3 regions of the Pseudoalteromonas sp. TB51 genome follow, and region 3 is predicted to be linked to each of the others. Evidence: predicted binding sites of a transcription regulator. Region 3 holds the regulator's gene; each other region holds the start of a gene.
What was found. Region 3 encodes sigma-54, which starts transcription at its own class of promoters, with help from an activator protein. Its sites were predicted from a motif close to GTTGGCACGNNNNTNGNNT; they were not measured.

Region 1 (3,299 bases), on a different contig from region 3:
CCGTTAGCCCCGCTATAGCAGATAGTTTGTAAAACATGGTTAACCTCACTCGCTGGCTTGTTTAAGCATAATTCCGTCGGTGCGATAGCTACTGTTTAGCGCATCAACCACTGATTGAGGGATAAACCCTTGCGCACTGCCCACTACCGCTTTACTTTTAATGCCCACTATTCGTGCATTTACCATTACGCCACCTTGGTGGCTCACAAGAGTTCCTGCTAATACGTAATTAAAGTTTTGATCTTGGTTTAGCTCTAGGTAGTCGCGGCTAAATACAAAGTCGCCTGCGGGGGTTACTCGCATATAATCGGTGGTTTTAAAATCGATAACCGGTACTCCAAAACTATGCAGCTCGTGCATAAAGCTTTCGGCTATTTGGTTACCTAACAGGCTTCCATCGCTGTAGTCATCATCTAAAAATACAAAGCTAGAAACGGCAAGTGGCGTTTTGTCGTTTACGTATTGCAGGTTTTCGACCATGTCTTGCATTATACCGCGCACATAATGGTTTATATTTTTGCGTTTTGCAGGGGCACTTTTGGTGTAGTTACTTTGCTTGTTTAAATTAGACTGAAATAACGCTTCATTTGGTGCAGGTGCTTTTACCGCACGTTGCTCTGAAACAAGCTGGGCTGCATTATCTTGCTCAACTTTCTCCGGCTCTGAATGTAGCGAATTTAACATTTGCGAACAGCCAAAGCCTAATGGCAAACATAGGGTAATTAATAGGTTTCTCATGGTGTGCTCCTGATTAATATTCGCTGCGGTACAAAGAGCCGTCACGCTGCTGAATTTTTTCGTTTCCCCACATTACATTTATAGGGATCTCTGTGCTGCCTGCCGACAATACTTGCTTGTTTTCAATATTAACGAGTCGTGCATTAACTATGTAAGCATGCTGTTGGCGCGTTACAGTGCCGGTGATGACTAAGTCAATATTTTGGCGATTGCGTAATTTACTTAAGTCGCGGCTTAATATGCTGTCTGCGTTTTGCGCTAATATAAGGTTATTGCCAAGGCGGTACTCAACGGTATGATAGCCAAGCTGGGTAAATTGCGTTAATAAGCTTTCTTGAATTTGTAAGCTCAAACCCGAGGCCTGCCCTGCTACTAGCTTAGTATCTAAAGCATCGGCATAAAAAAAGCTACTCACACCAATGCGCGCATTGGCATTTAAAGCGCCATTTACATGGTTAAGCTGCGAGGTTAGATTTGCTACATACTCGTTAACGGTATAGGGTGCCATTGCTGCTTTTGGCGCGTCAGTAGGCACACTCGGCTCTGGGGGCGGAACCAAGTTGCAAGCAGTTAAATTTAACAATACTAAAGGCAATAAAAGGCGCATAGTTGCCGTCCTCTTTAAAATATACCGAGGATAAAGCAATTATTATGCCTAATTAACCTAAACTCTGGATAATAAACCTATCTCTAGCCAGAGATAATAAATTTAAGTATCAAGATAGTTCAATATGCTAGTAAGGCTCTTAACCAGAGTTCAGGTTAATTAACTTTGAGGCGTTTTGACGTAGTAGGTTACAAAGCAAGTATTATTGTCTATTAATGACTTACATGCATCCTTTGCTGCTTCTTTTGTTTTAAACGCACCAAGCTTTAATCTATAAAAGGTGTGCTGGTCAATCAGTACTTGCTCGGTATTTACTTCAAGCTTATTTGAGGGTGATTGAAATTGCTTTATAGCAGCTTCAAGTACCGCTTTATTTTTATACGCCCCCACTTGCACAGCAAACAGCGCATTTGTATTCACAACAGCTAAGTGGTTAGTTTGCTGCGGTTTTGGCTGCGCGTTAAGTTGTTTTAATTTATCTACTGTGCGCTGTAATTCACTTTCTAGCTTTAACAGTCTTTCTAGTTGAGGCTTGGTTTGTTGCCACTGCTGAGCTGACTCTTTGAGTACGGCTAAATCATCTTTTTTAATGAGCACCGCCTGCTTTTGGGCCGTTGCTAGTGCGTGAGCACTGTTTGCTAATGCAAAGCCTAAAACTAATGTGGCTAAAAAATCCTTGTAGTGCAGCATAAGTATGTTGTTAATATGGGTAAGAGTGGGCGCTATTTTAACAGCCAATCAACGCTTAGCAAGTCACGCGTGCTAGTACCTATTGCGCTTTTATACCAATTAGCTTAATTAAGTAATCTATTATGAGGATAGTAAAACGTATTGATAGCTAGGCAAAAAATTGCTATTTAGTTGTTCTAAACGAGATTTATTAACGCAGAACGCAACTCGATTAGCCCCGTAAAATGATTATTTATTATTGCGGGTTGGTATCACTATTAAAGTTTAATTGGCTTATCGGTGTAGTTACTTACAATGCAGTCGAGCTTATACATTTTAAATACTTCACAGTCGGCTTTGGCATTTTTAAGGTTTTTATAAGAGCCAAGCTTTAAGCGATAAAAGGTTTTATCATTTATTTTTGCGGTTTCTACGTTGGTTAATATTTTATCTCTAAATAGTGGCGCTGCTTTGGTATTTAGTTCTTGCCAGGCTTTGGCTACATCCTGTTTAGAATCAACCGAGGCAACTTGTAATGCAAATACATGTTTAGGGGTATTAAGCTTTATAGTTTGCTTTTGGTTATTGTTAGCAGCTTTGTAAGTTTGCTGACGACGTGGCTTATTACTGGTTGTACGCGAAGGCGTGCGAGTGTAACGGCTGCTGTAGGCAGGGCTTGCATTAGATTGTGCAATAGCTTTAGAGTTTATTATATCTATGTGATTAACCAGGTAAGTAATTTCTTTTTCAAGCTTTAAAATACGCTCTATACCGGCGCGTGCTTGCTGCCATTGCATTGCGGCATCTTTTAATTGCGCAAGCTCTAGTGCAGTTATCGATACGTAATCGGGCGTGGTGTTAGGTATTTCATTATCAACAGCAGGTTTAGCGGTAGGCGTAATAGAGCACGCCGTGCCAAACGTAAGCGTAAAAAGGCATACAAAAAAGTGTTTATAGTATTTTTTTAATTTAAGCATGTACCCGTTATCCTGAAAGCAGTGCCTGTGCACTTACATTTCAGTTAAACATTCTCACAAGAAAGCGTTTAACTTAGCAATTTAAACAATGAGCGATTTTTGCTCCCGCACGCTAATTTACCTGCTTAGATAAAATTAACATGACCCTTCCGTGAGTTTGGCTTTTAATACAACTTTGATGCCAATTAACATAAACTTTACAATATAAATTACGTTATGTTGCTATATAACGCAAGTCAAATTCAGAACATAATTAAGCGTAGACCATCTTTATTACTGGCGTGGTTAAAATTAAGTAAACCCATACC
Region 2 (3,299 bases), on a different contig from region 3:
CGGTTAAGCAAGCGTATCAAGCGTTAGAAGATCAAGGGGTAGTAGAGGCACGTGAAAAATCGGGCTACTTTTTAACGGTGCTTAATACGGTTTACAGTCTGCCAAAGCGTGTAAAACTAAGCCGTGAGCCTGTCACTGTAAATAAACAAGCATTAATAGAGCAGGTATACAGCGCTATTCATCAACCTAATGTAATTGCCTTTGGTATTGCCAATCCCGTTGCTGCCGCGCCTACCGATAAAGCTTTAGCCCGTACCATGCGTCGGGTTATGACAATTGCTGGGGCGAGTGTTATTAATTATGGCCCTATTGATGGTTTTGCTGCGCTTAAAAAGCAATTAGTGCATAGATACTTAGGCTTTGGTATTGGTGTAAATATAGATGAACTGGTGATCACCAATGGCGCGCAAGAGGCGCTGGCTATCGCACTTAAGTGTGTTACTAAGCCCGGCGATGTGGTTGCAATTGAAACCCCGTGTTATCACGGCATTATTGAACTAATAGAGAGCTTAGGATTAAAGGCGCTTGAAATTCCGCTATGCCCCGACAATGGTATTTGGCTTAACGACTTAGCTCAAGCGCTTGAGCAACATGATATAAAAGCATGCTTATTTTCGACCGCAATAAATAACCCGGTTGGCAGCTTTATGAGCGATGAAAGCCGCATGCAAATGGTGGACTTAATAGAGTCACATAATGTTGTTCTTATAGAAGATGATGTGTACGGTGATCTGCACTTTACTGCCAAGCGTGGCACGCCCGCTTTAGCGTATTCAAAAAAGGGGCTTGTGATCAGCTGCGCCTCGTTTTCAAAAACGGCTGCGCCAAGTTATCGAGTTGGTTGGTTAATAGCTGGCAAGTTTGCTGGACAAGCGCGCCGGCATAAGCGTGCATTAAGTTGCTCTGCCTCACTAATAAATCAGTGGACGCTTTCTGAGTTTATTGCCAGTGGTGAGTATGACCGTAATTTAAAAGTACTTAGGCAGCGCTTACGTAATAACAAAGAGCGCATGCGGTGGTGCTTATTAAACGCGATGCCTAAAAATACGCGTATTAGTGACCCTAAAGGTGGGTGTGTTATTTGGCTTGATTTAGGCCAAGGGGTAGACAGTCAAAAGTTATTTTTACTGGCGCTAGAAGCTGGTATTAGCATAACCCCCGGACTTATTTTTTCAGCAAGTAATAAGTATAAAAGCTGTATTAGGCTAAGTTACGGGGTGCAGTGGAGCGAAAAAATAGAGCAGGCTATTACCACGTTAGGTGCGCTGGCTCACACGCTAAAAGAATAAAAAAGCAGCACCTAATATACAAGTGCTGCTAAAGGGATGTTAAATACGGTGCGGTGTATTAATTTTGTTTAATGGTAAATAACTCGTAGCCTTTTAGCTGCGGTAACTGCGCTACTAATTGCTCTTCTTGCTGTGCTATGTTGGCAAAGCTGTCGCATAAAGAGTTGGCACGCTTTTCAAGCGCACTGGCATGCAGTTCTACTTTTTCTTCTATTTGCGCGCCCATATTTTCCATGCGTTGCTCAAATGCATCCATATCTCCACCCGAACCAAGCAGCTCAGAGCCTAAAGCAACTAAAATACTGCCCATTGATTGCATAACGGCAGACTCAACCACGGTTTCTATTTGCTCCTCAAATTGGTGTTCAAAGTTTTCACCAAATTGATTAAAGCTTTGTTGGCCCATTACAAACGTACCTTGTTGATAAAAGGTGTTTTCTACTTCAAGTCTTATATCGTCCATCAGGCCAGATAAGTCATCAAGGCCATCAATATTAAATGCGTTGGCTACTTCCTCTAATGCTACACCGGCTATTTTTACTCCGTCTAGGGCAATATTAGCGACCTCAGGTAGCTGCGTACGTAAGTTGTCTGAATACTGGGTAAGCGCTTGGCGCTGCTCGCTGTTAATGGATACTTGTTCGCCATTTATAGTTAAGTTGCCATTGCTGTTAAAGCGCATGAATTGATTAGATGCGGTAAAAATTTCTAATTCGCTAGGTTTAATGCGTACATCGTTTTTAAACTCTACATTGCACTGTTCATTGCTAAACGAAATACCCGCATTGTTATCGTTATGTGCCATTGCAGCGGGTGTACAAATTAAAGCGCTTACTAATAGTAAATTTTTCATGTTTATTCTCTAATAATTGTTGATGACAGCTAAGTATTAACAAGTTTGGTGCCATTATTTATTTTTATTTTAAAACAGTAGGTTATGAAATTTGTGTGTTTTTAATGATTTTTAATTTTAATAAATAAACTACTTTTTAGTCAAAAACACTAAAAATAAATAAATGATAAATTTTATTTGTCGAAACGATAAAAAACTCTCACTTTCCACTTTATTAATTTAGCGCTATTTATTCACAATATTGACATGAAGGCTATTTACGATAGTCACGTGGCTTTATTTTGGTGCTAATTTGTTCGTATTTTAGCGCTAAACATTTTTTAATTTACCAAGTGCAGGAATAAACCTGAGTTGGTCTCAAACACTTTATGGAGTGGGTTGTGGGTAAGACATTTAGTTACGATGCGCTAGATGATGATTTTGTTGAAGACGAGTACGAAATGGTCGGGCGTAATCAGCATGACAAAAAAAAGCAAAAGGTGAAAAAGAAGTTGGAAGATTACCTTGAGCAAAAACGTTTGCGTAAAAATCTAGGTGAAGACGACTTAAACGATTACATAGACTAAATTGTGCTAGCTAAAATAATGCGCCTTTTTATTAGGGTTTGAATGTGCGTTTACGCATGTTTAAAGGCTAAACATTGGCAATAAAGAGGCTTTATGCCTCTTTATTACTTATTATGTACTAAATTTAGCGAGTGCTTGTTGAATAGTGGTTTCTAGCTTTTCTGGTTTTGTAAAAGGCGCATAGCGCTTGATAGGTGTGCCATCGGGCGCTACCAAAAACTTAGTGAAGTTCCACTTTATTTTGCGTGTTAAAAAGCCGGGTAAGGCCGATTTTAAATACCTAAATACAGGGTGGGCGTGACGACCGTTTACATCCACCTTAGCGGCCATTAAAAAGCTTACCCCGTAATTAATTAAACAGCCTTGTTGTATTTGCGTCGCGTCGCCTGGCTCTTGCTGACCAAATTGATTACATGGAAAACCAATAATAACCAATCCGTTTTTCGCGTACTTACTATGAAGAGTTTGTAGCGACTCGTACTGCTTAGTAAAACCACATTCACTTGCGGTATTAACAATAAGCACAACCTTGCCTTCAAAGTCGCTAAAATTAATTGTTTTACCGTCTAACGCAGTAGCCGTTAATTGATG
Region 3 (3,299 bases):
CTTCTTTAGGTATGCCGTGTTTAAAGCCAAACGATTCAAACGTTACAATAAGTTGCTTATCTTTTTTACCCAGTATTTTTTCACGAATTGACTCTGCTAATTGGTGCACACTTAAATCGGTGGTATCAAGCATAAAGTCAGCGCGTGTTACGAGTACATCAAGCAGTTCTTTTTCTTTTTTTATTGCTAAATCAAGCGGCAGTGAATCGATGGATAAAGGATGTAATCTGCGTGTTTCTGAAAAACGTTTGATCAGTGTTTGATCATCACTATCTAAATAAAACAGTGTGGGTTTGGCAAAGTCAGGAAGGTACTCGAGAATATCGTTAAATTCGTCTTGTTCTTTGGGAATATTACGAACATCTATGCTAACGGCTATTTTGTCATAGTTATCTGAAACACTTCGCACTAAAGAGGGCAGTAGGTTGACCGGAATATTATCTACGCAATAATAGCCTAAATCTTCAACCACGCGTAAAGCAACCGATTTACCTGAACCAGAACGGCCGCTTATGATAATTAACTCCATTTATAGCCCTTAGTATTTACTACGATTGATCAACAATTACTTGATACAGCTCTGCATCGGTTTTAGCACTACGCAGCTGTTTACAAAATTCTTTGTTGCTCAGTTTATCAGCTATGGTTGCCAGAGTCTTTAGGTGCTGTTGGTTATCGCCATCTGGTACGATGAGTGCAACAAAAATATCAACAGGGCAGTTATCAATAGCGTCAAAGTTAACAGGCGTGTCGCTAACAAGTACTAAAGCCAGCGGCTCTTCTACGCCACCCATTCTGCTATGAGGAATGGCGATACCCCGGCCAATACCAGTACTGCCTAGCTTTTCTCTGCTTGCCAGCGCATTAAGAATATCTTGTTGTGGTAAGTAGGGGAGCTTTTCATGAGCAAGCTCACTGATAAACTCTAAAATTCTTTTTTTACTACTAAAAAGGACCGCAGCTTTGCTGCAGTCCTGGCATACTAATGTACTTAATTTCATAATATTAGTGTCTAGCAAGCTTCTCTTTATGTTTTATGACTTGACGATCGAGCTTGTCAATCAACGAGTCTATAGCGGCATACATATCTTGGTGCTCTGTTGAGGCAAATAAATCTGCGCCACTTACATGAATAGTCGCTTCTGCTTTTTGGTTGAGTTTTTCTACATCGAGAATGACATGCACATTGCTAATATGATCTGAGTGCCTTTCTAGCTTTGCAAATTTATTATTTACATAGTCTCTAAGTGAATCAGTTACTTCTACGTGACGACCAGTTAGGTTTAGTTGCATAAGCATTTCCTCTTTGTTTTTTACGTCTTATATCAAACTCTTTCTCTGATTTGACGGTGGAATAGCTAGCGATTCACGGTATTTTGCTATTGTGCGTCTAGCTACTTTAATTCCTTGCTCTGCCAATATATCCGCAATTTTACTATCACTCAATGGTTTAGCTGAGTTTTCCGCGGCAATTAGCTTTTTAATTAGGGCACGTATTGCGGTTGATGAACACTCGCCGCCGTTTTCAGTGCTTACGTGGCTTGAGAAAAAATACTTAAGCTCAAAAATACCACGTGGCGTATGCATATATTTTTGCGTGGTAACACGCGAAATTGTCGATTCATGCATTTCTACCATTTCAGCAACATCGTTTAAAACCATTGGCTTCATGGCTTCTGGGCCATGTTCAAAAAATGCCTGTTGCTGTTTTACAATACAGTTTGTTACCTTAAGCAGCGTGTCGTTTCTGCTTTCAAGGCTTTTTATAAACCATTTAGCTTCTTGTAAGTGAGAGCGAATAAATTGGCTATCACCACTTGATTTTACGGTACGTGACATAGCCGCGTACTGACTATTTACGCGTATTTTTGGCATGCTATCTGGGTTTAGCTCTACCACCCAGCGGCCTTTTATTTTTTTAACCGACACATCCGGTATTACATACTCCGACTCTTCCCTTACTATTGTATCTGCAGGTTTTGGGTTGAGGGTATGTATTAGGGTCATGACCTCTTTAAGCTCGTCTTCTTTAAGCTTAGTCTTTTTCATTAATGTACGATAGTCGCGTGCCGCTAATAGATCAATGTGATCGGTTAAGATCATTTTAGTTTGTTCTATAAAAGGGGTGTCTTTATCAAACTGGTTTAGCTGAATGCACAAGCACTCTTGTAAACTGCGCGCGGCTATACCTACAGGGTCAAATAACTGAATACGCTTTAAAACGGCTTCTATTTCATCAAGTTCAACTTCAACTTCGTCATCGTTTTCTTGGTTAAAGCTTTCTAAAATTTCTTCGCAACTTAGCGTTAAAATACCCGAGTCATCTACAGCTTCTACAATGGCAATAGCAATGGCTTCATCAGTGGGGCTAAAAGGAGTAAGCTGAAGCTGCCACATTAAATACTCATGTAGCGTTTCAGTAGAGGCACCTTGATAAATAGACTCATCTTCTGGCATTGGGCCTGAGGATGCCGCAGGGGCTGCGCTCATGTACTCATCCCAAGTTACATCCATTGCCATATCATCGCTAACGGTGTCTTTATTTAAAGCTTCGCCACTGTCTTGCTCGTACTCGCTGGTTGTATCGTCAGCCGATGCGCTTACGGTTACATCATCCGTATCTGCTTTTTGTTCATTTTTTCCAGCCGACTCTTCCGTGTAATCTTGCTCTTCTACTTCTAATAGCGGGTTGCTATCAAGTGCTTCTTGTATTTCTTGCTGGAGATCCAATGTACTGAGCTGCAGCAAGCGAATCGCTTGTTGCAATTGTGGAGTCATTGTAAGTTGCTGGCCCATGCGCAGCTGTAATGATTGCCTCATGTATCTCTAACAATCCTTTTATGTTGTTATAATTAATATTAGCAGATGCTTGTAGGTGTGGCTTAAATGTTACAGCCTAAATTGCTCGCCTAAATAAACATCGCGTACAGTTTTGTCATTTAATACGTGTTCTGGGGTGCCAGATGCAATTAGCTCCCCATGAGAAACAATGTAGGCTTTTTCACAAACATCAAGGGTTTCTCTTACATTGTGATCGGTAATTAATACGCCAATGCCACGGTTTTTAAGATGTTCTATTATTTTCTTTATATCTAACACTGAAATCGGATCAACACCAGCAAAAGGCTCATCCAATAAAATAAATTTAGGGTTTGCTGCCAGTGCTCTGGCAATTTCTACACGGCGGCGTTCACCACCAGAAAGCGCCATACCTTGGCTATCGCGAATATGCTGAATACTAAATTCATCAAGTAAGTTGTTAAGCGTTTCTTCTCGCGCGGCTTTATTGAGCTCTTTAC

Region 1: a site for sigma-54 is predicted at 1,379-1,397, ahead of L650_RS0101415 (FlgO family outer membrane protein). Genes of this name have one in related genera too.
Region 2: a site for sigma-54 is predicted at 2,180-2,198, ahead of L650_RS0103735 (YggN family protein). Genes of this name have one in related genera too.

The regions. Positions count from the first base shown of each region.
Region 1 is NZ_AUTO01000049.1:5,777-9,075, forward strand. Features, by position in the region: gene L650_RS0101405 (FlgO family outer membrane protein) at 1-37, opposite strand, end outside; gene L650_RS0101410 (FlgO family outer membrane protein) at 46-738, opposite strand; gene L650_RS0101415 (FlgO family outer membrane protein) at 752-1,345, opposite strand; gene L650_RS23475 (SPOR domain-containing protein) at 1,505-2,083, opposite strand; gene L650_RS0101430 (SPOR domain-containing protein) at 2,293-2,991, opposite strand.
Region 2 is NZ_AUTO01000080.1:16,426-19,724, forward strand. Features, by position in the region: gene L650_RS0103730 (PLP-dependent aminotransferase family protein) at 1-1,289, shown strand, start outside; gene L650_RS0103735 (YggN family protein) at 1,348-2,142, opposite strand; gene L650_RS0103740 (PA3496 family putative envelope integrity protein) at 2,523-2,708, shown strand; gene L650_RS0103745 (glutathione peroxidase) at 2,820-3,299, opposite strand, start outside.
Region 3 is NZ_AUTO01000310.1:32,448-35,746, reverse strand. Features, by position in the region: gene rapZ (RNase adapter RapZ) at 1-529, opposite strand, end outside; gene L650_RS0119130 (PTS sugar transporter subunit IIA) at 549-1,001, opposite strand; gene hpf (ribosome hibernation promoting factor) at 1,006-1,293, opposite strand; gene L650_RS0119120 (RNA polymerase factor sigma-54) at 1,321-2,820, opposite strand; gene lptB (LPS export ABC transporter ATP-binding protein) at 2,890-3,299, opposite strand, start outside.